DNA from 2 places in the Paenibacillus sp. FSL M7-1414 genome. Region 2 is predicted to be linked to the other one. Evidence: riboswitches for the same ligand, from Rfam matches in the RefSeq annotation. Region 2 holds a riboswitch; the other holds the start of a gene.

Region 1 (15,869 bases), 4.8 Mb from region 2:
AGGTTCCTTAGATTGCTGAGATCACTTCAAATCCATGATTAAGACTCCTCAGATTCGTTAGGGAGTTGAGAGGATGAACCCGACCCCCGCCTGAAGCAAATTTTCTCAAAGAAAGAGAGATCATCTGCTCTTATGATGCCTCGATATAAAATTAACGATACATTTTGTATCAAAAAGGCTATAATCTTTAAAAAAAGTTTTTTTGATTACGGAGAGGACGGATGAATCATGCTGCCCAACAGAGTTAAAATTGTTTACGGTAAACTAAGAGGTTTGGCCATCTTTGGTAAAATCCAGCCCTCTATGGGCCTGCTGCCACGAATCAGGGGTAAGGTTTATCTGAATAAATTGGGTGACTTGCAGGTGGGAAAACGTCTTAACATCATAGGCAAACCTTGGGGAACCCAGTTAACCGTGGTCAAAGGTGCGCGATTAACCATTGGCGATGACGTCATGATTAATGCAGGTGTGGGGATTGCCGCTAACGTTGAAGTGACCATCGGCAATAACGTCATGATTGGTCCTCGAACAAGCATATTCGACAGTGCCTACCACCGAATTGACTCGCTGGATGACGGGAGCCAGACTGCCAAGCGGATTGTGATTCAGGATAATGCCTGGATTGGTACAGGCGCGCTTATTTTGCCCGGAGTGACCATTGGCAGAAATGCAGTTGTGGCAGCAGGAAGCACGGTGACCAAAGATGTACCCGAAAATACACTTGTAGCCGGGGCACCAGCTAAAATCATTCGGGAGTTGACCATTCATGATGGGTGGGTCAGACATTAGAAAAAATCCTCCTGAAGCATACATACAATAGAGCTTTGCATGTTTTGCTTAAAGAGGATTTTGATCTACGATAACCAAATGTGTAACGGATTATTCATATTTCTTTTTTCGCAAAATACATCATGCCGATTCCAATAAAAATAACAGCACTGCCTCCAACAACCGCCAGCATTGTCATCAGTGGCACGTTGTAGGCTCCGAAACCCGCGCCATCCACGGGCGTCATCAGAATCATCGGTTGTGCCCATGGATAATACGGCCCATATGTCGCCGAGTTTACAATGAGAATATTCGGTATGGTCAGTGCAAAATTCAGTGCGAGCGGTGCGGCAAAGCTGCTCCACACCAATGAAACGAACATCTGCAGGGCAGCCAAGGGTACACAGGCCAGCAACCCAAGCAGCAGTTTTCCTACCAAGAATCCCCAAGGTACTGGCATCGTAATGCCATGAATCATGCCTGCCAGCAGAATGGACATCAGCAATAATACTTGCGTGCCCGCCAGAAGCATGAGTACAATCGTCAGTTTACCTGCATATACACCTGAACGTGTGAGCGGTAAAACCAGCATCTGCTTCCACCCTCCACCTGCATGTTCGAAACGGCAGACAAAGGACGTAAACACACCAGTAAGCATCGGTAACAATAACAATCCGTGCAGGAAAACCATCGTGGTCATCAATACCTGCCAATTGCCCGATGGCGTGGACAACAGTCCGATGAGCAGCGCAATGAGTGGACTCAGCAGAATCAGGAGCCATATGGGCGATTTGCTCATTTTCAATCGTTCAGCGGACAAGATTCGGAAGTACGTTGTCGCAAAGCTCATATCAGGCCACATCCTTCCGGCTAAAATGCACCATACCCAGCAACAGGATTAATAACCCTAGACCTGCCCCCATGCCTGCATACAGGTATGGATTAGGCCCATTCCAGGCCATCTGTGCCCAAGCGAGCGGAAAGCTCGGTGAGATACTGAGTGAGAACATACCCGTTATCGCGAGAACGATGCCCAGGGTGACGGGAAGCGCCTGATTTTTGTTAACCATCGTGAGCCACAACTCCAGTGACAACACCGGAAGTGCACCAGCCAAAGGCAATAGCCCCAGCTTGATCGCATGTGTCCAAGGTATTTCGCTGGCATGGAATCCGAGGATCAGACCCAGACCTACAATTCCTGCGGTTAGCAGCAGGCAGGAGATCACCAGCAGCACACAAGCAAGCAGGAACTTGGCTAAATACACGGCTGGTCTGGGAATGGGCATCGCGAGCAACTGTTTCCACGATCCCTGTTCATGCTCAACATTAGCGATCATGGAGCTGAGAATGGTTGCTCCCAGCATCAGAGACAAGGGCACAAAGACAACCACATTGCCCAATAATCCGCCCCACAGGTTATCTGCATACTGCTCTTTCAGATAGTCCAGCCGTAAGCCAAAATTAAGCGCCTGCATCGCTGTCAATCCAAGAGGGGCCAGAAAGACAAGAAACCAGATCCCTTTCCCCCGAATCTTGAGCCAGTCTGACGATAATGCACGCCCGGTCATATGGAAGCCCCCTCGCCAATGACCCGCATGAACAGATCTTCCAGCGACTGACGCTGTTCCTCTACACGATACACATCATGATCCTGTTCAATTAATCGGCGCACAAGCAGTGCCACTGAACTGTTATCCATATAAGGGAAAGTTAACGCAGCACCTTGTTGCTGACCAAATTGTCCCTGTTCTCTCGCCAGCTTCATAGCCTCTTCCGGCTCGGAAACCGTTAACCGGATAGAGCTACCCGTCTGACTATGCAGACTTGCGATAGTATCCTGAAGCACCATCTTGCCTTCACGGATAATACCAACACGACTTGCCATCTGTTCGACTTCACTCAGCAAGTGGCTGGAAACCAGAACGGTAATGCCATGTTCCAGAGGCATGCGTTTGATCAGTTCCCGAATCTCCTGAATACCGGCAGGATCAAGCCCATTCGTTGGTTCGTCCAGAATCAGCAGCTCTGGTTCACCCAGCAAAGCGCTGGCAATACCCAGACGTTGCTTCATCCCAAGGGAATACCCCTTCACTGAACGTTTAGCATCCTTGGTCAGATCTACAATGGACAGCACTTCAGCAATTCTTGATTTTGGTACATTGATGATGCGGCGCAAAGTTTCCAGATTCTCTACTGCGTTCAGATGTCCGTAATAGGATGGGTATTCGACCAAGGAACCCACACGGCGCAAAATATCCATGCGATCCTTGCGGATATCCTTGTCGAAGACACGGATCACACCTTTGGTTGGTTTAATCAAGCCGAGAAGCATGCGAATCGTTGTTGTTTTGCCGGCACCGTTGGGACCGAGGAAGCCGTAGATATCTCCCTTTTTAATATGCAGATCAAGTTCACGGACCGCTGCACGGTCCCGGTATGTTTTCCATAGATTAGCCGTTTGAATAATATTTTCACTCACTGTATGATCACCTCGGAACTATCGTAACCTTCCAAGGTTAAAGCCAAAGTAGTCTCTAGTTTAAGTTTAGTTTAAAAAAGCTATTTCAGCGGTTTGTTGTTCCCCTGTTTCCCTTACCACTGTAGATATATGTCTGGACACCCGTATCGGAACTGTCTACCCGCTTGCGCAGACCCATCTCACGAATCAACAGGTCTACAATGGATAAGCCTAGACCTGTGCCTTTTGTGTCGGAATTCGGTTGCATTCCCGGACCCCGATCCTGAATAACGATGGCCGTCTCACCCTGAATCTCCTGAGTAGATATACCAATATATTTCCCGCTGGCGGCATGACGGATCACGTTTTGGAACAAATTATCAAGAATACGGCGCATGCCCTGTTCATCCATATGCCAGATCAACGGTTCCTCTGGCAGGTCAATATCAATCTCAAATTGCTCTTTCTCCCAGACCGGGTACCAGGCGGCCGCCGTTTCCCTGACGATCCGCAGTATATCTTTCTCTTCCAGCTTCAGTGTATATTTCCCACTCGTGAGCAAATTGTAGGATAACATGTTGTCGATGAGCCCGCCGAGGTCCTCCATCTTTGCTTCCATGCGATGTAATGAACGGTCACCTTGCTCGCTCAGCTCTTCCTTGTGCAAAGCATGCATATGTCCACGAATCACCGTTAGCGGGGTACGCAGATCGTGGGAAAGCCCTGCAATGAGACGTTTGCGCAATTGTTCTTCCTCGCGTTCACGGTGGCGGCTGTCGGACAGTTGATGCACCATCTGATTGAAGGATTCTTCCAGTTGACCAATCTCGTCTGACCGGCGGATATCTACCGGAAGCGGGAGACCTTCCTTGCCTGTGGTCATCATGGCCGTCTGCAAACGAATAAGTCGTTTGCGAATGCGTGCGAAGAAGAGAATCGACATAACGATGAAGATCAGAAAGATAAGGGTCATTACGATACCAAGATACAAGAGTTCCATCGGCCAGTTACTCTGATTCATTTGCAGAAGTGACCGCGGCACTTCAATGATCATGAATCCCTGTCCTTTGTCCTGCTCAGCTCCGCCAATATATGCAACTACGGTCAGTGGATCGCGAAAGGAAGCTACTTTCATGAATTGCACCGTATTGTTTACATTCCATAAGGCTGGAATATATGTCTCTGTCGTTTGCCCGGAATCCAGTGACCATCTCAATGTCGTATCTGTCCTGCCATCCGGCGACGTGGATTTCAGAAGCGTTACATCTTCACCACCAAGAATAAAGAGGGTCTCACCACTCACATTCACACGATACATGGAAGATTTGGGATACGAGTCATGTAATTGCTCCAACCGGGCCTTAATCTCTTCATCCGAAGCACCATCCAAGTTCTTCGCTTCATGTGACCAGAGGTTACTGATCTTAGTAACATCACCGTAAGGAGCGGCACGGTTCATATTCGTGTCCGTGTTATTCACTACAACAATATATATAACGGATATGATCGGAAGCACAACGGGCACAAATAATACAGCCGCCAAGATCAGTAGGATGTATCTGGACATCAAGGATCGCCCAAAGCGAAGCTTGCGCCGCCCGGATTGCTTTTGATCCATGCTTCGTTCTCCCTTCCGTTCACCCTTCATGATCTTCCGTTCCCTGAACCACCGAATCATGGCTTCTTCACACGATATCCCACACCACGGACCGTCTGAATAACTACAGGATTGGCCGGATCAAGCTCCAGCTTTTCGCGTAGATGTCGAATATGTACCATTAAAGTCTTGTCCCCATCCAGATAGGGCTCGTTCCAGACGGCTTCATAGATCTGCTCTTTGGTTCGAATCATGCCCATATGTCGTAGCAGGTAGGCGAAGATGTGGAACTGTTTTCCCGATAAAATAATCTCATCCCCCGTCTCCTCATTGACAATCCGATTGTCCTTCTCATAGATGGAGAGATGATCCAGCTTCAGGGCTGTATCCGATGAGACCGCAGTTCCCGCCTTACGCAGTTGAACCTCAATCCGGGCAGCCAGTTCATCGGGGTGAAATGGTTTGGTCACATAGTCATCGGCAAAATCAAGACCGTGCAACTTGTCGTCAATGGACGTTCTGGCCGAGAGCATGACAATGGGCACTGCGGGATGTTCTTTTTTCAGTCGTTGGCCCACCGTAAATCCATCCAGCCCAGGCAGCATGACATCCAGAATAATGAGTGAGCAACCGACAGCAGCCTCCGCTGCGCCTTCACCACTGCCGAGCCATACCACCTCATAACCGCGCTCCTCCAGATCGGCTCTGACCCAAGTCGCAATTTCCGTATCGTCTTCAATATATAACAGTTTGGTTTTCATCCGAATATTCGTTTCCTTTCTGCCCCCATTGGGTTAATGATATATCTGAGCATCATCATGATAAAAGCTGTCTATAACATATGGATTCATGTCTTGTTGAGCAAATGTTGAAGTCCTTTACGTTACCACACATGCTAATTATAGCTTATCCATTAACGTTGGGAATGTCATATTAATCAAGTCTACCAAGTACATATCAGTTCTACACCTGACGGGAGGAATTTCATTATGCTGCTGGAAGCCATCTATCATCAACCGAAACGAAACTGGGCCTATGCCTATGACCAAAATACAATCCACCTGCGCCTGCGTACCAAAAAGAATGATCTGACCGAGGTACATGCCCTGACCGGGGATAAATATGCGTGGGATGCAACCAAAGCGCTGGTTCCCTTAACAAAGTTCACCTCTGACTCCATGTTCGATTACTTCGAGGGTGAGGTGAAACCTCCCTACCACCGACTGAAGTACTCTTTTCTGCTCAAAAACGGAGACGAACAGATCTGGATGACCGAGACGGACTTCCAGGAAAAAGAACCAGACGATCCGGGTCGTATGTTCCAGTTCCCTTATATTCATGCCGGAGCTGTATTCACACCCCCTGCATGGGTTAAAGATGCAGTGTTCTATCAGATTTTCCCTGAACGATTCGCCAACGGCAACCCGGATATTAGTCCGGAAAAGGTAGAGCCGTGGGGTGGTGAGCCGACACCTTTCAATTTCTTCGGCGGTGACCTTCAGGGCGTGATCGATCATCTGGATTACATCAGCGATCTTGGCATTAATGCGATCTACTTCACCCCCATCTTTGAAGCCACCACCAATCACAAATACGATACAGAAGACTACCTGCGGGTAGACCGGCACTTTGGTGACGCAGATACCGTGAAACGACTGGTCGAGCTGTGCCACGCACGTGGAATTCGCGTACTTCTGGATGCTGTGTTCAACCATTCCGGGAAGACATTTGCGCCGTTTGCGGATGTGCAGAAGAACGGAGAACAATCCAAATATAAGGACTGGTTCCATGTACACGAATTCCCACTGGACGTGAAGGACGGCATTCCTACGTATGAGACCTTCGGATTCGAAGCGCACATGCCAAAGCTGAATACGGAGAATTCCGAGGTTAAGGCTTATCTGCTGGAGGTTGCCGAGTACTGGATTAAGGAAGTGGGCGCGGACGGATGGCGGCTGGATGTGGCAGACGAAGTGGACGATGCATTCTGGCGTGATTTCCGCCGTGTAGTCAAAGCCGCTAATCCGGATGCCTACATTCTGGGCGAAGTATGGAACGAGTCTTCCTCCTGGCTGCAAGGCGACCAGTTCGATGCGTCCATGAACTATCCGTTTACCGATGCCGTGAATGCATTCTTTGTGAAAAATACGATGCACGCCGAACAGTTCGCAAACTCCATCGGGCGACAGTTATCCCGTTATCCGCTTCAGGCCAGCGAAGTGGCGTTTAACTTGCTCGACAGCCACGATACTCCGCGGCTGCTCACGCTGTGTGAAGGCGACCAGCGCAAGATGAAGCTGGCTGCGTTATTCCAGTTCAGTTATATGGGCGCGCCGTGCATCTATTACGGAGACGAGATTGGCATGGACGGCGAACACGATCCGGGCTGCCGTAAATGCATGGAATGGGATGAAGCGAAGCAAGACCGAGAGCTGTTCGACTTTTATCAGAAACTGATCTCCCTGCGTCATGCGCATCCTGCCCTGCGTGCAGAAGGCACCGTTCGTTTCCTGCAGGCTCGTCCCGATGGCAGCCAACTGGTATTTGAGCGACAAAATGAAGAGGAACGCATTCTGGTTCTGTTCAATCGATCAGAAGAGACGGCTATTGTCGAGCTGGAGGCCGGTGACGAGGAATGGACCGAGTTATTCGGCGGAAACCATCGTACCGCCAAGGAAGATGGCGTACTCGCCATTGAATTGCCCGCGTATGGATATGCCGTACTGAGTACGGCTGTGAGCCAGAACTAGAGTCATAATACACATTCATCTGAAGTCAAATATAAGTATCCTAACTTCGCTTCATCTGGTAGCATAAAACAAGCGTCCTGCATAACCCGGATTCGGGTTCGCGGACGCTTGTTTTTGTATTTTTGTATTCGCCGTTATACATCATAATGTCACTGATTTATATATCGGTGGTCCCGGTTCAGCTTAAACCTGAGTACCCTTGTCCACTTGAGCATTGTCCGCCCCACTTGTAGTTGTGTCAGAATCCGCTGGCTTCGACTCCGGCTCAGGCTCGGCACGCTTTGCCTTTGGTTTAGCCAGCTTTTGCATCATTTTGCGGCCTGTTGGTGTCTGGGCCAGTCCACCTTGGGCTGTCTCCCGATGTCGGCTCGGCATTGCACTGCCTACTTCCAGCATGACATCGATGACTTCGTCTGAAGGAATGGCACTACGCACTCCGGCCAGGGCCATATCAGCCGCAGCCAGCGCCGTAACTGCACCCAGTCCATTACGGACGATGCATGGGATTTCAACAAGGCCTGCGACCGGATCGCAGATAAGGCCCAGTGTATTTTTTAACGCCAAACCAACGGCATGAACAACCTGTTCCGGTGTACCTCCACGCAGTTCAACCATGGCACCCGCAGCCATGCCGATAGCGGAACCCACTTCCGCCTGACAGCCACCTTCGGCGCCGGAGATAAATGAATTGTTGGCGATAACATAACCAATCGCTCCCGCACAGAACAACCCGTTCACCAAATGTTCGTCCGTCCAGCCAAACCGCTCCTGTGAGCTAATAAACACACCCGGGATAATGCCGCAGGAACCGGCTGTTGGTGTTGCCACGATCCGACCCATGGAGGCATTCACTTCAGATACACACAGGGCATACGCCATGGCAAGTGCGGAAGCATCTCCTGAACAAGTCTCACCTTTGCGAATGTACTCGGCCATTTTTTTCCCGTCTCCACCTGTTAATCCACTGCGTGATGTCGTATCTTCCGTTAACCCTTTGCGTACCGCTTTCTTCATCACCTGATAATATTCACACATCTGTTTCACAACATCCGCTTCCGGTGTATTGGTCTCCTGAACTTGCTCCTCGATCATCAGCTGAGCAATGGTTTTGGATTCTGCTGTACAGATCGTATTCAGTTCGTGCAAATGTTTAAACCGCATCCGAATCAACTCCTCTCTTCAAATCAATGACACGAATGTCCAATACATGGTCCAGCTCCCTTAGACGCTTGAGCATATCAGGATTAGGCACGCCATCCATTTCCATCGCGGTAAGTGCTTCGCCATCACGGGCTTTCCGGTCCACCTGCATATACCCGATGTTAACCCCGGATGAACTGATCGTGGACGTTACCGATGCAAGCACCCCTGCTTTGTCCGCATGTCGCAGAACGAGTGTTGGAAACTCACCACTAATCTGAACACGAAAATCATTCATCGAATGCACGGATACGCTCCCACCACCAATGGATGCACCGATTAAGGAGCAGGCACGTTCTCCATGCCACAACTCAATTTTGACCGTATTTGGATGAGGAGCAGGTAGGCCACTTGTATAAAACTCAACCTCCATGCCCGCTTCCTCTGCGTATTGCTCTGCATCCGGGATACGCGGATCATCTGTGACATAATCCAGCAGACCACCGATCAGTGCCAAATCTGTTCCGTGCCCCTGATACGTATCTGCAAATGAACCGTACAGGGTCAGCCGGGCACGATCTGGCGTACATCCTAGCCACTGCCGAGCAATTCTTCCTAACCTTGCCGCACCAGCTGTATGTGAACTTGAAGGCCCCGTCATCGATGGACCAATAATTGAGAAAACATCTTTAAATCGCACTTGTAACCCTCCATTATTAATCATGATTCATATTTGTAAAATGTATTCGTCATTTCGATCCAGGAGTTTCATCCACAATGTCCCTTATTTAGATATGATGACATCAAAAAAGGACAGAAGAAGGCCTTAGGCCCTCTCTCTGTCCTCGATACCTGAGAGTTTCACGATCAGCAGTGTCTCACGACAAGGGTGCACTGCCTGCGATTACAGACAAGTTCACCGGGCTGACTGATCATATACCCCTTGGGTGGCGCAGTTCGCGCACTCTCCAGAGTTGCGTCCAACGATGGTACATTTACCTGAGAGATTAACCACTGCGCCGGGTGCGCAGCAGCTTGCTCCTTCGGTGCCTGAACACTAGCCATATTGCTCGGCTAACCCAGGTCTCTCCCGCTCGTTATCATCCGCTGTATTATTTTAATTCGATTCGAATTGGTACATTTCTAAGTTTTTGATCGTGTATACCCATAGAGTAATGTACAATATCATATATGTCAACAAAAGTAACGTGTAATTATCATAAGTTCGATGTCTATTTTAACTGAAACGAATAGCATTAATATTTCTCACTTCCGCTGAGGCACTCGTGACGTTGCTAGTTGTCGTAAATTGGATACTTATCGTGTATGCATTAGTCGTTGTAGCCGGGGATGTATCCACGTAAGTGTTGGAGGAAAGAAACCTCAACGTTCCCGAAGCATTACCGCTTCGTGAGAGCTGCAATTGATTAATTAAAACTCCATTACGTCTCAGATTAATGTTATACGCAATACTCCAGTTAGCCCCTACAACTATTGCTATTTGTGTACTATTATCGATTTTCACGCGTTGACCTGCCACTACAGGTACATTAAGTGTCTGAATCGTCGTTTCAGCTACTAATGAAAGACCCAACGCCGTGGTCTGGCTATCAGCAAACAAGGAAGAATCCGCAGGGGCAGAAGCTGCTGTCGATCCAGTAGCTCCTGTTGCACCTGTAACCCCTGTGACTCCGGTCGTCCCCGTTACGCCTGTCGCACCTGTAATACCAGTGACTCCGGTCGTCCCTGTTACTCCCGTTGCGCCTGTATCTCCAGTGACTCCTGTTGCTCCCGTCAATCCGGTTGCACCTGTAACACCAGTATCTCCAGTCGCCCCTGTTACGCCTGTTGCACCTGTAGCCCCAGTAACTCCGGTCGTTCCTGTAAGTCCTGTCGCGCCCGTATCTCCAGTAACTCCGGTCGTCCCCGTTACGCCTGTCACTCCCGTATCTCCAGTAACTCCGGTCGTCCCCGTTACGCCTGTTGCGCCTGTAACACCAGTGACTCCGGTCGTCCCCGTTACGCCTGTCGCTCCCGTATCTCCAGTAACTCCTGTCGTCCCCGTTACGCCTGTCTCTCCCGTATCTCCAGTAACTCCGGTCGCACCCGTTACGCCTGTCTCTCCCGTATCTCCAGTAACTCCGGTCGCACCCGTTACGCCTGTCGCACCTGTAGCCCCAGTCGTTCCTGTTATTCCCGTACTACCGGTGACACCTGTGGCTCCAGTAGACCCTGTCTCCCCTGTGCTCCCGGTGACTCCAGTCGTTCCTGTTATTCCTGTACTCCCAGTAATACCCGTCACTCCCGTAAGCCCTGTCTCTCCTGTGGTCCCCGTACTTCCAGTAGCGCCCGTGACTCCTGTCACTCCGGTAGATCCTGTCTCCCCCGTGGTCCCAGTGACACCGGTCTCTCCCGTCGATCCCGTAGTTCCTCCAGGAGGACCAGTAACTCCTGTCAGTCCTGTAACACCTGTAGCCCCTGTAGGACCAGTTGTTCCCGCAACCCCTGCTGTCCCTGTAGCTCCAGTCGCACCCGTTACCCCGACTAGACCGAGGTCCGCTCCTAACAATTCCTCAGACACCAAACGATGTGCCGTTACCAGTTGACCGTTCTGGTTTTTCCCCCATACGGAAATCTGAACTTCATCCTCCGCATCATCACCTGTGGTAAATATAAACTCAAATGCATCCAAATCTGCATAATAGTCTTTTGTTATAACCTGGTTAGGCAAAACATTAAACAATTCCTCAACGTATAGTGTGCGAACACCATTCAAATAATAGCCTTGAACCAGAACGGTAGAGAAACTAGTGAGACTCCGATTGTCTAATTTCACTGTAATTCTCTGTGTAGGACGCTCGCCGCTTCCCACCACTATATTATTTTCAATTGGCCCTGTTGATAAAACAGCCATCCTGCGATGCCCCCTTCTCCTGCCTCCATCACCAAATCAAGATTGTCTCCTATAAATATGCATATTGAACTGTAAACGTGAAGTTGCCCTCTTGCCTTTTTGGAATGGACTGAACGGAGATCGAATAGATATCCACCACACCAAAAGGAGAATATACAAAAAAAGCTGCCGCTTCGTTTCTGCGGCAACCTTATTATTATTCTTTAGCTCATCTAGACGGATTGGTAAGGGTCAGTTCTTCCGCCCAAGCTTGCAGCTTTGCCTTTGTCCATCCTTCGTTTTCACCCATGATGGAGTACCGCAAGCCATTCTCACTCCATGATATGTTCCGAATGCTCTTCATATATGAACCCTCGGTGTTACGAACCTTAATCTCGGCTTCATCCGGTATTAGTGTATCGTCCACATTTTCTTCCGGCATCTTGAATACCGTCAGGCTGACTTCTACCTTGTCGTTACTTACATAATACAAGGTTACTTCATCTCTGCTCAGCTCACCGCGCGATGTAGACATTTCGATCCGTGATAGTTCGAATTCTCCACTCATGTCCTGTAGGAACGGCTGTTCCAACGCTTTTTCCGCTTCCTCTAGGGTCACTTCGGAATTCTGCATCATATCGTCCAAGTCCTTCACATCGACCTCCTTAGGGATGTCAATTACGAAAGTATCCTTTGTGAATTCAGGGTCATACTGAATCGGATCATAGACCATTTCTGATTTTCCATCCCCATACGCGCTGTTTACTTTGACAATCATCCACGTTTTGGGATCTACCCAATACTCTGAAGATATGGAGAATGCGCCTTCTTCTTTTGGTGTCAATTCAATATGAATGACGTCCTGTCCATAAAGTTTCTCCTGTCCCATCATATTCACATCATGCGTAGTACGTAACCGCTCTAGTTGATCGAGCAATATTTGCTTCTGGGTTTGATTAGGTTGTTGTGACACGGATGATGCATCCATGGAATATGCTGCCCCTGTTTCTTTTTCATATATGATGATCTTCTTTCCATCATTAACTGCGTAACTGACATTGCCATTCTCTGATGTTTCCGTGCGCTTTCGTCCGGTTTCACCATCTACCCATTCCTTAATTTGCATCGTGTTAGTCAGCTTGTCATCCGCCCATATCTTCATCACTCCTTCCGCATAATACGAGGCGGGTTCTGTTTCTGCTGAGACAACCTTCTCAATCATCTCATCTCCTGACATAGCCAGCATATCCTTCTCCGCGCAACCTCCAAGCAGGGCGCCTGCCAACACAGCAGTACCCAGCATCATCCATCCTTTTTTCATCATCTTATCCACCCTCTCTGCGTTTACATTCTCCATGTTCAGGCAATCGGCATGCTGCCAGCGTTCCATATCCTTCGTATGACCACATGCGCATATCCCCTCCGTGCTTTATTGCAACCCGTTTGGCTATACTCAATCCCAATCCCGAACCACCTGCATACGTCTTCTCATCCTGATTCTGGTGTTGAACATAGGGTTCGAAGATACGAATGAGCTGTTCTTCAGGAATAGCAGGACCTTCGTTTTGTACTAAGATCAATGTTGCTCCCGCCCTGTAGTTATCCAATTCAGCTCTAAGCGAAGGAATAATCCATTCAGGAAGCTCCCAATCTGAAGCAATAACCCCTAGTCCCATTACACCGTTCGTCCTTGTGTGGCGTAGTGCATTATTTATCAGATTATCTGTCAGGCGCATCAGTTGTTCGGGATGAACTCGGTACAGTTGATCTGTGCGGACATCCATCTTCACGTCAATCTGACCACGCTCGGCAAGTCCCTCATAGCTCCCAAGCAGCATATCAAAAAACTCTTCACCTTCCACCTTAACCATGGCCATCTCCGATTCACTGGAACCCAACGCCGTATACATCTCAAGTTCACTAATCATCTGTTTCATCCGCTCCACATTTCCGAGCAGCACATCCTGATATTCCTGCCTTTCAAGGCGTTTCAGTTGACGATCACCGTTAAGTACTTCCGTATAGGCACTAATGGACATCAACGGTGTTTTCAGATCATGGGATAACGAGGCGATCATGAGCTCTTTTTCTTTTTGCTCCCTCTCCACATCGGCCTGAGTATGTCTGATCTTGTCTTGCATTGCATCGAACTGTTGGAGCAAGATGCCCATTTCATCATGACGAACAGGTACCACATCCGTAGCAGCCTCTCCCCGTGCAAAAGCATCCATTCGTTCTATGAGATATTTCATCGGCCGAAAGAGCTTTCGGGATAGCAACCACAGCACTGTTCCGTATAACAGGATAAAGAAAGTAGCAGCGAGACCCATGACCCAGGTAGTCCGCAAGGATATGCCTTCCAGCCAATCTCCACGCAGCATGACGATTTCGTAAATGCCGACCAACTCACCCTTTTCCCATACAGGTTTCTTCAACGAGAATGTACGATGACGAATCTGTAAGTTGTACAAATTACGATACAGCTCCGCCCCCCCAACGGTGTAAGCTCCAGCAGACCATGTACTCCCCTCTGATGTGTACACCCGAATCCCTGTTGGTAAATACAGAGCAAAGTTCACCCGACCATTCTCCAATTCGGAGAGTGCAGCGAAAGCATCAGGCGAGTGCAGCTGGTACAGTCCCGGGTCAGATAAAGCCAGTTCAATAGGAGCCAATTGTCCGGACAACTCTACATATTCCGTTACGGCACGCTGATCATTGTAATAGTTATACAGGGAGTACAGCGCCCACCCAGCAGCGACAGGCAGCAGCATTACAATGAGGAAGGCAAGCATTAACCAGTACTTCAACTTCATTCCTCAGGCTCCCCCATGAACCGGTAACCACTGCCCCACACCGTCTGAATCCAGCGTGGATGATGGGGCTCGTCACCAAGCTTGGCCCGAAGGCTCTTCACATGAACTGTGACTGTACTCGAGTTCCCCGCCTCTGGCTGACTCCAGACATGTTCATACAGTTCCGCCTTGGTAAACACCCGGCCCGGATGAGAAGCAAGCAGTATGAGCAAAGCCCATTCCTTGTTGGTTAGTGCCACATGTTCTCCATGAACCTGTGCGCGCTGATTCAAATAATCAATCGATAACCCATCGTTATACTGTCTATCTGTCGAATCCGGCTCTACGCCCTGATATCTGCGGTACCTATTCAGATGAGATTTAATGCGAGCTGTAAGTTCCGTTAGACTGAAGGGCTTCGTAATATAATCGTCAGCTCCCAGCCCAAGCCCCCTGACTTTGCTCTCTTCCTCGATTCGAGCACTCATCATGAGCAGCGGAACATCGCTGATCAGTCTAATGTTTTTGCATACCGTGAACCCATCCATTTCCGGCAGCATCAGATCCAACAAGACTAATTGATAGGTTCCCTCCCTAAAGTCTTCCCAGCTCTCCAAACCGCTTGATGCCCAAGTTACCCCATAACCCTCATGACGTAGATGATCTCTCAAAATACGGGCAATCTCCGGATCATCCTCCACCAGCAATATATTCTCGCTGTCTCTCATCGCTGCTTCATCCTCCCATGACTATATTGTAGCTAAGAAAAGTTGACTCTCCTCAGAGTTTATACTTTCTTCATAAATGTCCATTACGATCGTTATCTAATGCATGCAAAAAGAGCACCCCGATTGTTCAGGACGCTCAGGTAATATTCACAATCTTAATCCTAAGTTATAGCTCCTAGAAAAGGAAACACCTCATAACTCATAGAAGATGCTCTCGTTCTGTACATAGGGTCGGCAATACTTGCTGCACAGCTTTGGCATGCGATCTTTCATCCATTCGTGCCTCGACTCATTCGCCATCTGAAAGGCATAATAACCCAGTGTAAAGATCAACATGAATCCTTCCATTATCCGGATATCACGATCCGTCAGTGGTGCGATCTGTTGGGTATAACCGGATAATAATATGTCACGTTCCTCCCGATTGAACATAAGTGCTGCCCCTCCGGCATCAAAAAGATAATATCCATAACCGTGTAGACAGAAATCAATCATGGAAATCCCCTGCTCCGTTATCAGCAGATTGTTGCGAGTAATATCCCCATGAATGATCCCCCATGTCCCTGCGTGCTGCGGGTATGTTTCTAACTGCTCATTAATGTTCTCAAACGTCTCACGAAGCAGATCGAAGTCTTCCGTTGTAAAAATCCCCAGTCGGACGCCTTCTTCTAGCTGCCCGAGCATGACCAAGTTCTCATGGCTATTGCCATATGCCGGCCGCACCTTTGTTCGATCTGTCT
Region 2 (15,869 bases):
AGTTCAGCATGAGCGCAACCTCCATTCTGCCAGCTCGTAGTCAGATCACCAAGCTGTCCCGTGCGGATATGCAGGAACTGGCTGCTAAAGCTCTGGATATGCAAACGGCTGAACAAGTTGTTGAATTGGTTCAAAGCATTCAAGCGTAATTTTGCCGGGGTTTCCTCCGGATTTGAGGTTTTTCTTTTTCCGATAATGAGCTGCATTGATGCAGCGATTTTGCCGGTATCCGCTGTTACAGCGGGTACTGGCTTTTTTTGTTGCTCGAACGTATAGGAATTAGAAGGGGAGTAGGAGGAGAAAGGTCCTGTAATGTCTAGCCAAAAAAATGCTCTTACTGGTGTAGTTAACATCAGCAAGAGCATGATTAGTAATACACTTAGTGCTTAACTGCACGCGCAGTTCAGTACAGGTTTGCGAGCGGCGGTGGTTTCATCCAGACGAGTGACCGGTGTTCCGTAAGGTGCGTTCAGTACCAATTCAGGTGTCTCTTCCGCTTCTTTGGCAATCCGTATCATCGTATCAATGAAGCCATCCAGCGTTTCTTTGCTCTCGGTTTCTGTCGGTTCGATCATGATGCATTCCTCCACGTTGAGCGGGAAGTACACCGTAGGCGGGTGATATCCAAAATCAAGCAATCGCTTGGCAACATCAAGTGTGCGCACACCGTATTGCTTCAAACCCCGACCAGACATGACAAATTCATGTTTGCATACACCCGGATACGGAATCTCGTAGTATGGTGCGAGGCGGGCCATCATATAATTAGCATTCAGTACCGCACATTCAGAGACACGGCGCAAGCCTTCCGGTCCATAGGTGCGAATGTAGGCATAGGCACGTACCAATATACCGAAGTTACCGTAGTAGGCTTTCACCCGGCCAATGGATTGATCGCCTTCACGATCGAATGCATACATACCATCATCATTTTTGATAACCATGGGCTTAGGCAGGAACGGAACTAAACGACTCTTCACACCGACTGGTCCGGCGCCAGGTCCACCACCGCCATGTGGCGTACTCATCGTTTTGTGCAAGTTCAGATGCACCACGTCAAAGCCCATATCACCCGGACGGGTAATGCCCATAATGGCATTGGAGTTGGCTCCGTCGTAATACAACAAGCCACCAGCCTGGTGTACGATGGATGCAATCTCCTGAATGTCTTTCTCAAACAGACCAAGTGTATTCGGGTTTGTCAGCATCAATGCTGCCGTATCCGAACCGACTGCTGCACGGAGTGCGTCCAGATCGACCAGTCCGTCTGCGCGGGATGGAATCGTCACAGTTTCAAATCCTGCAACGGTTGCACTTGCCGGGTTGGTACCATGCGAAGAATCGGGCACGATGACTTTGGTACGTTGTTCGCCACGACCTTCGTGGTAGGCACGAATCATCATAAGTCCAGTCCATTCTCCATGGGCACCAGCTGCTGGTTGCAAGGTCACAGCGTCCATACCTGTCAGACCTGCAAGGTCGTTTTGCAACGTATATAACAGTTCTAGTGCACCTTGAATGCTGGATTCATGCTGGTACGGATGGATTTTGGCGAATCCATTATAACGGGCAACATCCTCATTGATCTTCGGATTGTATTTCATCGTACAAGAGCCCAGTGGATAGAATCCGTTATCTACGCCGAAGTTGCGGCGGGACAGAGCGGTATAGTGTCGAATAACATCGACCTCAAACACTTCCGGCAGTGCTGCTGCTTCCGAACGGAGCATTTCCCGGGGAATCAACGTATCGGCAGCCTGACGAGGAACGTCACATTCTGGCAAGGAATAAGCGACACGTCCAGGGCTGCTGAGTTCAAAAATCAATGATTGTTCCGAAGCAGGAGATAAGGTCTGTGCACTAAATGTTGTATCCTTCTCAGGTTGAACCGAAGTGGAGACAGAGGTACCTGTTTCCGATTGTCCTTGTACCGATGTTGTCGTCGTCGTTTCCTGAGTCACAGCGATCCCTCCAATGCTCGTGCGAATTCGTCAATCTCTTCCTTAGTGCGCCGTTCGGTAACAGCAATCAGCATATGTCCGGCAAGCTCCGGGTAATCACGTCCGAGTTCGTAACCACCAATAAAGCCCGCATCCAGCAGTTTCAACTGAAGAGTATCCACGTCGGTTCCTTCAGGAAGCTTAATAACAAACTCATTAAATGTTGGTGCATTAAAAGTAAGGCTAACTCCAGAAATCGCAGTTAATGTATTGAGGGTGTAATGACTCTTTTGCAAATTCAGATCCGCGACATCAATCATTCCTTGTTTACCCATGATGGACATATATACAGATGCGCTGAGTGCAAGCAAAGCCTGGTTGGAACAGATGTTGGATGTCGCCTTTTCGCGTCGGATGTGCTGTTCACGTGCTTGCAATGTCAGTACAAAACCACGCTTGCCATTGCGATCGGTTGTTTGGCCTACAATTCGGCCAGGAATTCGGCGCATATGAGGCTGGGATACTGCGAAATATCCGCATGTCGGACCGCCGAGTGAAGCGGCGATGCCGAGGGGCTGCGCATCACCTACAACGATGTCGGCACCCAGCTTGCCTGGGGCTTCCAGCAGACCCAGCGATAGCGGGTTGGCACTTACAACGAGCAGGCCCTTGTGCGCATGCACGAGGTCGGCAGCCTGCTTCACATTTTCCACGGCACCAAAGAAGTTCGGACTCTGGATCATGACAGCAGCGGTATCGTCTGATATGGCGGTTTGCAGGGCATCCCAGTCAGTGACGCCATCCTTATAGCCAATCTCGACAATCTCCAGACGGAGTCCGTGCGCATATGCCTGCAATACCTGACGGGCTTCCGGATGAACGGTACGGGATACGATGAGCTGTTTGCGACGAGTTGCCGCTGCGGCCAGATTACCGGCTTCCGCAAAAGCCGTTGCGCCGTCATACATGCTGGCATTGGCTACAGCCATACCGGTTAATTCACAGATGTAGGATTGAAATTCGAAAATGGCCTGTAGTTCACCTTGGCTGATCTCAGGCTGATAAGGTGTGTAGGCAGTGTAAAACTCGGAACGGGAAATGACATGATTGATGACGGAAGGAACATGATGATCATATATGCCAGCGCCGAGGAAGCTGGCGTGTGTTTCGAAATTGGCGTTGGCGCCAGCTTGTTTGGACATGTGACGTGTCAGCGCATATTCATCAAGTTTGGAGGATACGGGCAGCTCGCCCTGATAACGAATCTCTTTTGGAATGTCCTGAAACAGATCCTCCAGCGTATCCACACCGATGGTTGCGAGCATGGCGCTCTGATCTTGTTCAGTCATGGGAATGTAACGGTGCTTGCTCATGCTTGATCAGCTCCTTGAGTAGGTGTCTTCGACGTACGTGTCCGTTTATGAAAAGGGGTCTTCACGACCTCGGCTTTTAGTTTCTTGCCGCGGATCTCAATCTCAAGCGGGGTTCCCAGCGCAGCGTATTTGCTGTCGATGAGGGCAAGCCCCAGATTACGCTTCAATGTAGGTGATTGCGTGCCTGTTGTCACTTCACCAATCTGTACGCCTTCGGCGTAAATCGGATAGTGGGGGCGGGGAATACCGCGCTCCAACACTTCGATGCCGACCAGTTTGCGGGCGGGCCCGTCAGTTTTTTGCTGTAACAAGGCTTCGTGTCCGATAAAAGGTCCGGCATTCAGCTTCACAAACATGCCAACACCAGCCTCAAGCGGAGAGATAGTTGCCGACAATTCCTGTCCATACAGAGGGAGCTTTGCTTCAAAGCGCAGTGTATCCCGAGCACCGAGGCCTGTCGGTACAAGTCCGTGACCTTCACCGGCTTGCATTAACCCATTCCAGACCACAGCGGCCTGATCTGCAGGAACATATAGCTCAAAGCCATCTTCACCGGTATAACCGGTACGGGACAACAGTAATTTTACTCCACATACTTCAGCATCCTGCACAAAACGAAACGGTTCAATCGAGCTTACATCCGTATCTGTAACTTTCCCGATAATGTCTACAGCCAGTGGACCTTGCAAGGCGAGTAGCGCCGTCTGCTCCGAATCATTGGTCATGCTTACGCCGGGGATCAAGTGCTCTTGCAGCCACGCCCAATCCTTGTCGATGTTGGAGGCGTTAACCACAAGCATATAATGCTGATCTTCCAGCTTATACACGAGCAGATCATCCACCACACCGCCATCTGGATAACACATCAGGGTGTACTGGGCTTGACCGGGAACCAGCGTGGTCACATCATTAGTCATCATTTGTTGCAAAAAAACTTCAGCCTGCTCACCCTGTACAGTGAATTCGCCCATATGGGATACATCAAACAGTCCAGCACGCTCGCGTACCGCTTCATGTTCTTTCTGGATTCCGCTAAATTGTACGGGAAGCTCCCAGCCTCCAAAATCAATGCACCGTACGCCTTCATATTGCTGATATAGTGGGAAGAGTGGTGTTCTAAGCAAATCAGACATCAAATCACCTCGTCATGGGCCGTCAGCCGGCCGGATATACAATCGTGGATCAATGAACCAGGGTATTTTTAAATTTTCAGCTAGATATTTTCATCACATAAGTATGGTAAGGCAGCTATGGCAGCGCCATTCTACATCCTGTTTTTCGTTTTTTGGGAAAAAGGAAAAGGACAGGCCAAAGAATCGGCATGCCAAGTAGCACGCTGTATTCTAAGGCTCTGTCCCTTGTACCTGAGAGTTACCCCGCTGCGTTGTGCAGCAGGTTTCCCCTTGGGTGATCATAACGCCCGCACAGGGCGAATAGATGCTCTCCAGAGTTGCGTCCCGTAAAAGTCCTTTTGCCTGAGAGATTCACCTCCGCTTATCGGTGGTTTACTCCTTCGGCGTTACCTCATGTACATCCCGAATCGGGTGTCACGGGTAATCTCTCCCTTTACATTCATCCGCGGGTATAACATAGTCCAATAAACACATTTACTCCTTTCATTAAAACGTGAATCCACTACCGATGTCAAGAACGATATCATAGATAATGATTTAAAACCGAATATTTATTTTATTTTTTATGTTATTGTTCGTATATTTAAAAAGACTACGCTTACTATTCTAATATTCACCAGTATATGAAGAAAGAGTGTAATCCGGTTACAGGATTTAGAGGTGTTCAGCAAATAAATTGTGAGGTATCTTGACATTTGATTCAAAAATATCATACGCTATGTTCTGGGAAAAAGGTTAAGGTCAAAGAACGCATGTACTCATTAATGAAAAGCGAGGCGGATATCGATGAGCGAATTGAAAAGTGATTTCCTGTACAGTGAAGAGCACGAATGGGTGCAAACCGTAGGGGAGGATACTGTACGTATTGGCATTACCGAGTTCGCGCAGCATCAGCTGGGTGACATTGTGTTTGTGGAATTGCCTGACCTTGAAACCAATGTAAAAGCAGAGGACAGCATTGGAACGATCGAATCGGTCAAAACGGTGTCGGACTTGTTCTCTCCCGTCACTGGTTCAATCATTGCGGTGAATGATTCGTTGCAGGACTCACCTGAACTTGTGAACAGCTCTCCTTACGAGGAAGGCTGGATGATTGAGATCCGTGTTGAGGGAGATCTGACAGCAGCATTGTCTACATTGATGAATGCAGACGCGTATCGGAAACATACGGAAGAATAGTATCAACGAACTTGTACTTATTAACATATATTTTATAATTAAATGATATGAGCTTCATATTGTTTCGACCTGTGTGAGCCGGATGCTTGCACAGGTTTTTTGTGCTTTCCAAGAATGGTTTTGAATGTGGAATGAAGCAGATTGTGGATGTAAATCACCTGATTGGACCAAGCTATAGTTTAGAAAATGATTCTGGAAATGACAAAAGTCATAGGCAAGAAAATCCTTGTGTACCAATGGGTTCAGCCATTATGCATCAAGTAAAACGATTACATAACCTAATGTTGTCATCATTGTTCATGACGAAAGTACGCTTTCATTTCATTGAACAGGAGAGCATTCTCGCTTAGGATTACAGCAGGGGAGAAATGATACCCCTTTCATAAATCATAATCACTTGATCCAAGGAGGATAATACAATGAGTAATTTGGACCAATCGTCCAATTCCAAAGGTGGGCTACGGGTAGGTGTTCAGCGTTTTGGCCGATTCCTGAGTGGTATGGTCATGCCAAATATGGGAGCGTTCATCGCCTGGGGATTAATTACGGCTCTGTTCATTCCAACAGGCTGGTTCCCTAACGAGACGCTTGCACAGCTAGTTGATCCGATGATCAAATATTTGCTGCCACTGTTAATTGGTTACACCGGAGGTACGATGGTGCATGGTCAGCGTGGTGGTGTCGTGGGTGCCATTATGACCATCGGGGTCATCGTGGGTAGTGATATCCCGATGTTCCTCGGTGCCATGATTGCCGGACCACTGGCAGCATGGATTATCAAAAAGTTCGATAAATCCATTGAAGGTAAAATTAGAGCCGGATTTGAAATGCTGGTTAACAACTTCTCAGCCGGTATTATTGGCGGAATCTTGGGGATTTTTGCGCTACTGGGCATCGGACCTGCTGTAGAAGCGATTAGCAAAGTATTATCTGCCGGGGTACAAGGGTTAATGAATCTTGGTTTGCTGCCGCTGGTCAACCTAATCATCGAACCAGGTAAAGTATTGTTCCTGAACAATGCAATCAACCACGGGATTCTGACACCGATTGCAACAGATCAAGCGAGAGAATTAGGGAAATCCGTATTATACATGCTTGAATCAAACCCGGGTCCGGGACTTGGTATCTTACTTGCTTACTGTTTCTTCGGACGCGGAATGGCTAAATCTTCTGCACCGGGTGCCGTAATCATTCATTTCTTCGGGGGAATTCATGAGATCTACTTCCCTTACATTCTGATGAGACCGATTCTGATTCTTGCCGCAATTGCGGGTGGCGTCGCAGGTACATTAACATTCATGCTCACCGGAGCAGGACTTGTTTCAGCACCATCACCGGGTAGTATTATCGCGTATTTCTTCTTAACACCAAAAGGTGGATACCTGCCGATGTTCGCAGGGGTGCTTGTAGCAGCCGTCGTTTCTTTCCTGGTTGCAGCAGTGTTGCTGAAAACGGGTAAACAAAAGGACGAAGATCTGGAGTCCGCATCCAGTCGGATGAAAGACATGAAGAGTCAAGGAACCCTGCCAAACGCTGGTATTACGGCTAATCAAAGTGAAGCAGACAGAGCCGCAGATATGGCTTCTTCTACCTTCAAAACAGACGTGAAGAAAATTGTCTTCTCCTGTGATGCAGGCATGGGGTCAAGTGCCATGGGTGCTTCCATTCTACGCAAGAAGATGAAGGCAGAGGGGATTGACGTTACGGTGACCAATACGGCTATCAGTGATATCCCGCCGGATGCAGACGTGGTGATCACACAACAAGTATTGACCGATCGTGCCCGCTCCGTTGCGCCGAACGCAGAACATATATCCATCGACAACTTCCTAAAAAGCCCGGAATACGATGCGCTCGTTGAACGTCTGAAGTAATTGCACGCATTTGTTTTCCCTGAGCCGGAGGCTGAGATATGAGTATTACCAAAAGACAACGTGAAATCGTGGAGTTCCTGCTGGAGCATCCACATGAAGTCACTGCCGGCGAAATCGCCGTTGAAGTAAAGGTCAGTACCCGAACGGTTCACCGGGAGCTGCAAATGATTGAACAATGGCTTGAACCTTTGGGCATGAAGCTGGAAAAAAAATCAGGAACCGGTATCCGAATCGATGCCGGTTCCGATGATCTGGCTGTATTGCGCCAGCAACTAGAGGGTAAAGAATATGTAGATTTTACGCCAGAAGAGCGTAAGCTCTTCATGCTTTGCATCCTGCTGGATGAACCGGAGCCTGTAAAGTTACTCGCCTTGGCTTCGGATCTGAAAGTGACCGTATCCACCGTAACCACTGATCTGGACGATCTGGAGTCACGGATTCGTCAGGCGGGACTAAAGCTGGTTCGCAGACGTGGATATGGCGTCAAGATTAACGGAAGTGAGACGATTCATCGCACAGCCATAGCTGCACTTGCTCTCGAATTTTTGGATGAGTCGGACCTATTCGGAAGACAGCCAGAACAGGGAGGCTCCATCGTAAACCAAAAATTGTTGGATATGATTGGACACGGTGATGTGCTTACGGTCGAAAATGCATTATGGCAACCAGACATCGAATGGCTGGAGAACATCCCGGAACGCCAATACATGAAGTTGCTGATTCAATTATCCGTAGCGGTTGTACGTATTCGTAAAGGCTTTGGCATTGGCCGTATACCTCCCCTGGAGAACAAGGGAGATGAAGTCGCAGAGCAGGATGAGATGAAGGTTCCGCCTTATATGGCTTCCCGCTTGTGTGGTGTGTTATCGACCCAGCTGGGGCTGACATTCTCCCAAGATGAGCAAGCTTATTTTCACAGACTATTAGTTGAGACAGAGCAGCGGATTCATTCTTCGCGGCTGTTGCCAATAGACGATTTGATTTTACTGGACAGGGTACATTCACTGATTGATCAGATGCAGGCGAGAACACATTACGCCTTTCATGAGGATCGTTTGCTTCGTGAAGGTCTGCTTGGTCATATGCAACCTGTCATGGAGCGAATTGAAGGGCAACAGATGATTCGTAATCCGCTACTGCAGCAGATTCGCAAGGATTATGATTCTCTCTTCGAAGAGGTCAAACAATCCGTGCATCAAGCTTGGCCAGGCACAGAAGTTCCGGATGAAGAAATTGGTTTCCTGGTCATGCATTTTGGCGCTTCCATCGAGAGGTTACGTGCACTGAAACGTGAGATCAGGGCAATCATCGTGTGTACAAGCGGAATCGGATCATCACGTATGCTCTCCAGCCGACTGTCCAAGGAGATTCCCGAGATTCGGATCATGGACAGCGTGTCTTGGTATGAAGCTGCCCGGATACCTACAGATGAATATGATCTGGTGTTATCCACTGTTGATCTGCCGATGGATGAGCATCAGTATTACAAAGTGAGTCCACTGCTTACGGCAGAAGAGAGCGAACGTCTGCGTCATTTTATCCGAACAACAACATTACAACGACAGCATAATAAGCCCCGTGAAATAGAGGTTCAGACAACAGGTCGTTACTCGGACCCTGACGGAATGGAAGCTATTTTAGTTGAAATCGTCCGAATTATTGGCAAGTTTCAGGTGTACCCGCTGGATAACCAGGATATCGGATTCTATAAAACGGTGTATGCGATGTGCAACGTACTCCATGGATCTGGTGTATTGAAGGAACCGGAGGAGGTCGCGAAACGGTTGGAGGCACGTGAGGCAGTGGGGAGTCAGAAGATTCCCGGCACAAGACTTGCGCTGTTTCATACACGCAGTGAGGGGATCTACAGGCCGTCCATTAGCTTGTTTCAACTCACTGAGCCACTCCTTCGTACGCCGGATGATCCGACAGGAGTTACCCATGTCCTCTTGATGCTCGGTCCCAGAGAATTATCCAAGGAAAGCCTGGAGGTTCTCAGTGAGATCAGCGCACTGTTATTACAGGAAGAAATGATTACATTGCTGGAAAAGGGAATCAGGGATGAACTCATTCATTACCTGTCCCAGGAACTTGTTGGATTTTATCGCAGTAAAACCGAAATTGGAGGTCAACCATTATGAGTATGTTAACAACAGATAAAGTCATCATGAATGCGACGGCTCAGGACAAATATGAAGCGATTCGTATGGCAGGGCAGATTCTGAAGGATGCGGGACATATTACCGCTGATTACATTGAGAAGATGATTGAACGAGAAGAGATTGTTTCGACCTATGTAGGGAACGGCTTGGCTATTCCGCATGGTACAAAGGAATCCAAAGCTTTCATTTTATCCACAGGTATCTCTGTCATTCAGTATCCTCAAGGTGTTGATTTTGGCGAAGAAAAGGCTTATATGGTCATTGGTATCGCGGCTCAAGGCGGGGAACATATGGAGATCTTGACTAGCATCGCCGTGATCTGTGCTGAGGATGAGAATATGGAGGCCCTGCGTCTGGCGAAAACAGCCGAAGAAGTAATCGCTATTCTGGAAAGTGAAATGGAGCTATGAAGGTCCTACACTTTGGCGCAGGTAACATTGGACGCGGGTTTATCGGCTTGATTCTGTCCCGCGCAGGGTATGAGGTGGTTTTCTCCGACGTGAATCAGACCTTGGTAACCGCTCTTCAGCAACGGGGACAGTATACAGTGGAACTGGCTAACGAGAGCAAGGATCAAGAGACCGTTAGAGGCGTAAATGCAATCGATGGGACCCAGCTGGAGACGGTTGCCCAAACCGTTGTGGAAGCTGATCTGATTACAACCGCAGTGGGCGTAGGCGTGCTGAAACATATTGCACCAGGTATTGCGAAGGGACTTGAGAAAAGATTGAATTCCGGTCCGGTTCAAAACACGCTTCACATTATTGCTTGCGAGAACGCCATTGGAGCCAGTACGCAATTGAAAGAGCATGTATATGCTCTGCTCAATGAAGAAGTGCGTTCCCTTGCAGATCAGTACGTTTATTTTCCAGATTCAGCCGTAGACCGGATAGTGCCTATTCAGCATCATGAAGATCCGTTGCATGTACAGGTGGAGCCTTTTTACGAGTGGGTGGTAGATCGTTCCCAGATGGCTCCTGCATTCAAACCGGTTGAGGGCATTGTATATGTCGATGATCTGGAGCCGTATATCGAACGGAAGCTGTTCACTGTTAATACAGGACACTGCGTTGCAGCATATATCGGTAATGTGCACGGGTATGACACGATTCAGAAGGCTATTGCCGACGAGAAGGTGAAATCGATTGTATACGGTGCTTTGCAGGAAACTGGAAAAGTTCTAGTGAAGCGTTTTGCATTCAACCCGGAAGAACATGAGCAGTATATTTTCAAAATATTGGGACGGTTTGTCAACCCGTACCTTACCGATGAGGTTACTCGTGTTGGTCGTTCTCCGCTACGCAAGTTGTCTCCAAATGATCGTCTGGTTCGTCCGGCCCTTCAGGCCTATGCGGATGGAAGCGAAACAACTTATCTGGCTATGGGCATGGCAGCAGCCTGCAAGTTCGATGTCTCCGATGATCCGGAAGCAGTTGAACTGCAGGATATGATCCGCGAGAAGGGGATTACAGCTGCCCTCCACCATTATACGTCCATGGATGAGCAACATCCGGTGCTTGAACAGGCTGTTGCCCAGTATAACCAAATGTAAGAGTAGTGTTAGCCAGCTAATAGTATAGATGATGCATAATGAAGAAGAGCCATACAGTCGTTAACTGTGTGGCTCTTCTTTTGGTTGGTGTTTATCGGCATAGTCATCCAAACAGCGTTGACATATGCACGATTTTCGGCGCTGCTCTGCCGGAATGCGGTCAAATACACCTTCGGGGAAAGTAGCCCGGTTACACCAGCATTCCGAATGGGGATGTCCTGCGGCATAGGAACATCGATTAGCTTCCCCGCATAATGGGCAGATAAGAACATCGATATTGCTGCGCTCTTGATTGTCTTGTTCCGCAGACATTGGGTTCTTCCCTCCCTGTGAATAGCTACGAGCTGAAGTTGAACATACTGGTCCCAGTATAACAGAAATGTGTTGGTGATTATGAATTTTACTGTGTATATATGACTTCCATTTCACCACATCTGTTTCTCCCATCGGCTATTCTTCAGGCGGTAATTCGATCTGTAGGCCTTCCACATGTTTGCGTCCCATCAATTTACGTTTCTTACGATTTTCCTTTGTTTCCAGCACAATGTCCAAATCATAATCGTCACCTGGATAAAGCTCATTGGCAGATATATGCAGAGTCAGGCGTTTCTTATGGATTTTGACTTTGCGTCCTCGCAGCATGACCCCGATATTTCCACGGCTATCCTCGACATCACAGACGATGCCCGACTGATTAAGATAGGCCGCATACACCCGATCTCCTTTGCGAAAAGTTTTGGCAGGAGCAGGAGAATCCGACTCTCTGGTTGTTGTCTTTTTGTTGAGACGGATTGGATCCTTTGACTGTTTCGACTGGTTCTTTCTGGATAACTCTGCTGGGCTGACTGATTCTGTACCAGAACGAGCAGGCGTCAGGGCCTTAGTTTCCGAAGGAGGTGACGTGAATCCTAATGTACGATCTCTCGAAATACTTTGATCGGACAGGGACTTGGAGCGCTCTATAATTCGCTGTGGCATGCCCAGCTTCAATGCAATGGAATAGGCGTAACTTTCACCAGCTTCTCCGATACGCAATCGATACAGCGGCTTGAGAGAAACGGTGTCAAATTCCATACGGGCATTTTCGAATCCTGGCGTGGCAGCTGCAAAATGTTTGATTTCACCAAAGTGTGTTGTCGCCACAACGGTTGCTCCGCGGCTGTGAAGTTCCTCCAGCATGGCGATGGACAATCCGACACCTTCACCGGGATCTGTGCCGGAAGCCATCTCATCAATGAGCACCAGAGTCGACGTATTGGCCTGTTCCAGTATGCCAATCATATTGCGAATATGTGCAGAGAATGTACTGAGTGCTTGTTCCATACTCTGTCCGTCACCAATATCAACCGCTACCTCGTTATAAACAGCCATCTCGCCACCTTCCTCTACCGGAATAAGCAAACCGGATTGCATCATCAGGGTTAACAAACCAAGTGTTTTGAGCGCGACCGTTTTACCACCGGTATTCGGGCCCGTAATAATGAGCGACGAGTATGTTCTGCCGATGGCAAAATCAAGGGGAACCATGGAAGAACCCATGAACGGATGACGTGCACGTTGAAGGCTGATTTGGCCTTGTGTATTGACTCGAACGGTACGCCCATCCATGGTGGCCGCATATTTGGCTTTGGCAAACAGGAAGTCCATTACACCTACCGTTTCGGTGTTCAGAGCGATTTCACGGTTATATGATTCGGCCAGGGAGGTTAAATCACCGAGAATTCTCATCTCCTCTCGGGACTCCTCCGCTTGTAAAGCAGCCAATTCCATCTGCAGACTTACTAACTCAACGGGTTCGATATATACGGTTTGCCCGCTCCCGGATTCATCCAGCACACTGCCTTTCACCTGTTTACGGAACTCTTTCTTAATGGGCAGAACCGTTCTTCCTCCTCGTTGGCTGATGACATGCTCCTGCATAATGGAGCGATGTTTGCTCACCAGCGAATCAAGCTTTCGTTTCATACGTTCCTCATTCACGGTCATTTTTTTGCGGATTCGAATCAGTTCCTTGCTCGCTTGATCCCGAATGCGTCCACTATGGATGCAGCGCTCGATCTCACTCAGCAAAGGTTCGATCAGAATCATGGATGCTGCATAACGACTGACGGTGGGAGCGGCCCCAGATTTACCCTCCATGTATTTCATGAGTTGTGCACAGCTCCGCAGGAACTGCGCGAGATGACTGAAATCACGTTCACTGAATAGATAACCGGTGCCAAGCAGATCCATAATGGTTTCCATTCCGTCGAGTGAAGGGAGGGGGATGCTGGCCCCGAAGCGAATCAACGCAGCCGCTTCTGCTGTTTCTTCCAGGCGAATCTGAATAAGGTGAGCATCTGCCATCGGTTTTAGTTCTCTGGCATAACGTTTGCCCAGATAAGACAGGGCGCAGTCTGCAACGTTTTTTTGAATTTGTGGATAGCCCAAACTGTTTAATGTGTTCTCATTCATGCGTAATCTCTCCTTGAATTTGAATTGGGGTTTCAGTTGACGCGCTGAAACATATTCCTGGAAAACGCAAAAAGGGCGGAGAATGAACAAACGTCATTCTCCGCCCTAAACGTATGGGAAAGCAAAGTCCATTACAGGTCTATATTAAAAAATCCGCGCTGAACACAGCGCGGAAATAGACCCGGACAATTACAATCCCGGAGGCGATTTATGATATCCGCTGTTCTTAACTAAGTACAGGGATCTGGCGCATCATGAAATACACGTATGCCATACGGGCACAAGCGCAATGAAAGGCCAAACTCCTGAATATTAAACTTGGTTAGTTAAGAACATTCACCGACATTAAAAATCTCTCCTTTGATTGAGGAATATGCAACCAATATAAACTGGAAATTGGTTTGAAGTCAACCTTTAGAATAAATGAGTGGACTTGAATAAGAATGGGTTTTAAAATAACAATAGTAAATTAATCCAATGAAAGCGATTTATTTTAATAAACATACGTATAAAGGAGGATGCTCTTCTTGCCGAAGTATTTACTGCGTTTGCTCTGTTTTACCCTGATCCTCGGAGCCCTTCCGGTCATTGTTATTGGTTCGGTCTCGTATACGATTGCATCACGTGACATTGAACAGAAAGTGCGTGAGAGCAATCTTCAGATATTGCATCAGACCCAAATGAGGGTGGAACAAGTTCTGCGCAGCCTGCAATTATCATCCATCCAGTATGTTAATTCGCCCTTGGTACTACAAGCGATGAAGAAACCACTAGACAGCAGCGAATTCCAAGAGATTCGTGATCTGACCTCAGGTTTTAACAACTTGCAAGCGGTTACGAACATTGACCAAGCCTATCTGGTCAATCTGGATGAAGATTGGGTCGTTTCGATGCGTTCTTTTGGCAAATTGGATGATTTCAGCATTCGAGACCGAATTGGCTCCTACCTAAGTTATACCAACAGCCTGTTCTGGGTCACTCAGAATGCCAGTTCAGCCAAAGAAAGTGTACCTGTGTCAGCAGGTATGGGTGAACTAACACCCGAACAGGCACCTGCTCTTATATCATCGGATAATGTGGTCAGTATGGTATTCAAAATCCCGATGATACCAACCAATGTGAAACCAAAGGGATTTCTTGTAATTGATATCGCCGATACGGAACTGAGTACCTACTTGAGCCGAAATACGAATTCTGGAGATATGTACGTTCTGGATCGGGAGCAGAAGTATTTTCTGAACGATATGCAGCAAGGCGGGAAATATGACGGGCTGAATAAGGAAATTCAGGAAATGGTGCAAACGACGGGCCAGCCAGAGGGTTTCTTCAGTGCGGAGGTGGAAGGTAATCAAGTGGCGGTTAGCTATAGGCAATCTCCGCTCAATGGCTGGTTATACGTGTCCGTTGTATCTCTTGGACAGATTACGGCCCAGTCACAGAAAATTGCATTGGTTACCGGTATCGCTACACTGGTCATGTTATGTGTAACGGGATTGTTCGCCATATACGGCAGTCGGCGGATGTACTCACCGATCTCCAGACTGCTGCAATTTACGAAGGGGTTGGATTCCCCAGTTGCTCCGTCAGGACGCCGACAGGATGAATTTATCTATATTGAGGAGCAATTGTCAACCTTGTTCAGCTCGGAGAAAACGATGCGTGAGCAGATGAAGGGGCAGCATGTGCACCTCCAGGAGTTTTTTATGACCAAACTGCTGACAGGTAAAATCTCGGAAGAAGATTTCAGATATCAGGGAGAATTGTACGATTTCCCGACAGGGTGGGCGAGTCTTGGTGTACTCATGCTCCAGATCGATACCTTGGAAGGGACCCGATATGAGGAACAGGATCGCGATCTGCTGCTGTTTGCTGTCAACAATATGGTAGGTGAGCTCCTTCCTTCGGCAGTTCGGTTCACCCCGGTCATGCTGGATGATGCTCAGGTCACCGTACTTGCCTCCGAACTGACGGATGAGGTGAAACTGAAGGAATGGATGCATACTCAGGCAGACTGGATTCGCGAACGTGTCGTGACCTACCTGAATCTGCCCGTAAGTATTGGCATCAGTCGTTCTTACGCTTGTATCGGAGATACGCCAAGAGCGGTTCAAGAGAGCCGCGAGGCTCTGCAGGGCCGGGTCAGTCTGGGCAGCCGTATTATTTTGCATTACGAGGATATTCAGCCACGTGGTCAGATGGAGG

Evidence for each region. A riboswitch is a leader RNA that binds a small molecule or an ion and turns the genes downstream of it on or off. The one in region 2 is predicted to bind glycine.
Region 1: linked by a shared signal. The riboswitch ahead of sdaAB (L-serine ammonia-lyase, iron-sulfur-dependent subunit beta) and the one ahead of gcvT (glycine cleavage system aminomethyltransferase GcvT) in region 2 are both predicted to bind glycine.

What each region holds. Positions count from the first base shown of each region.
Region 1 is NZ_JBBOOS010000001.1:514,746-530,614, reverse strand. It holds gene MHH92_RS02525 (acyltransferase) at 229-789, shown strand; gene MHH92_RS02520 (ABC transporter permease) at 884-1,618, opposite strand; gene MHH92_RS02515 (ABC transporter permease) at 1,620-2,336, opposite strand; gene MHH92_RS02510 (ABC transporter ATP-binding protein) at 2,333-3,247, opposite strand; gene MHH92_RS02505 (HAMP domain-containing sensor histidine kinase) at 3,333-4,844, opposite strand; gene MHH92_RS02500 (response regulator transcription factor) at 4,901-5,584, opposite strand; gene MHH92_RS02495 (alpha-glycosidase) at 5,813-7,573, shown strand; gene sdaAA (L-serine ammonia-lyase, iron-sulfur-dependent, subunit alpha) at 7,757-8,734, opposite strand; gene sdaAB (L-serine ammonia-lyase, iron-sulfur-dependent subunit beta) at 8,724-9,413, opposite strand; glycine riboswitch at 9,551-9,687, opposite strand; glycine riboswitch at 9,692-9,816, opposite strand; gene MHH92_RS02480 (hypothetical protein) at 9,951-11,627, opposite strand; gene MHH92_RS02475 (LolA family protein) at 11,836-12,930, opposite strand; gene MHH92_RS02470 (sensor histidine kinase) at 12,932-14,422, opposite strand; gene MHH92_RS02465 (response regulator transcription factor) at 14,419-15,129, opposite strand; gene MHH92_RS02460 (phosphotransferase enzyme family protein) at 15,322-15,869, opposite strand, start outside.
Region 2 is NZ_JBBOOS010000001.1:5,312,500-5,328,368, reverse strand. It holds gene ptsP (phosphoenolpyruvate--protein phosphotransferase) at 1-149, shown strand, start outside; gene gcvPB (aminomethyl-transferring glycine dehydrogenase subunit GcvPB) at 387-1,826, opposite strand; gene gcvPA (aminomethyl-transferring glycine dehydrogenase subunit GcvPA) at 1,958-3,313, opposite strand; gene gcvT (glycine cleavage system aminomethyltransferase GcvT) at 3,310-4,446, opposite strand; glycine riboswitch at 4,663-4,763, opposite strand; glycine riboswitch at 4,767-4,889, opposite strand; gene gcvH (glycine cleavage system protein GcvH) at 5,233-5,625, shown strand; gene MHH92_RS23095 (PTS mannitol transporter subunit IICB) at 6,045-7,499, shown strand; gene MHH92_RS23090 (BglG family transcription antiterminator) at 7,538-9,640, shown strand; gene MHH92_RS23085 (PTS sugar transporter subunit IIA) at 9,637-10,071, shown strand; gene MHH92_RS23080 (mannitol-1-phosphate 5-dehydrogenase) at 10,068-11,213, shown strand; gene MHH92_RS23075 (cysteine-rich CWC family protein) at 11,274-11,525, opposite strand; gene MHH92_RS23070 (endonuclease MutS2) at 11,664-13,667, opposite strand; gene MHH92_RS23065 (AraC family transcriptional regulator) at 14,195-15,869, shown strand, end outside.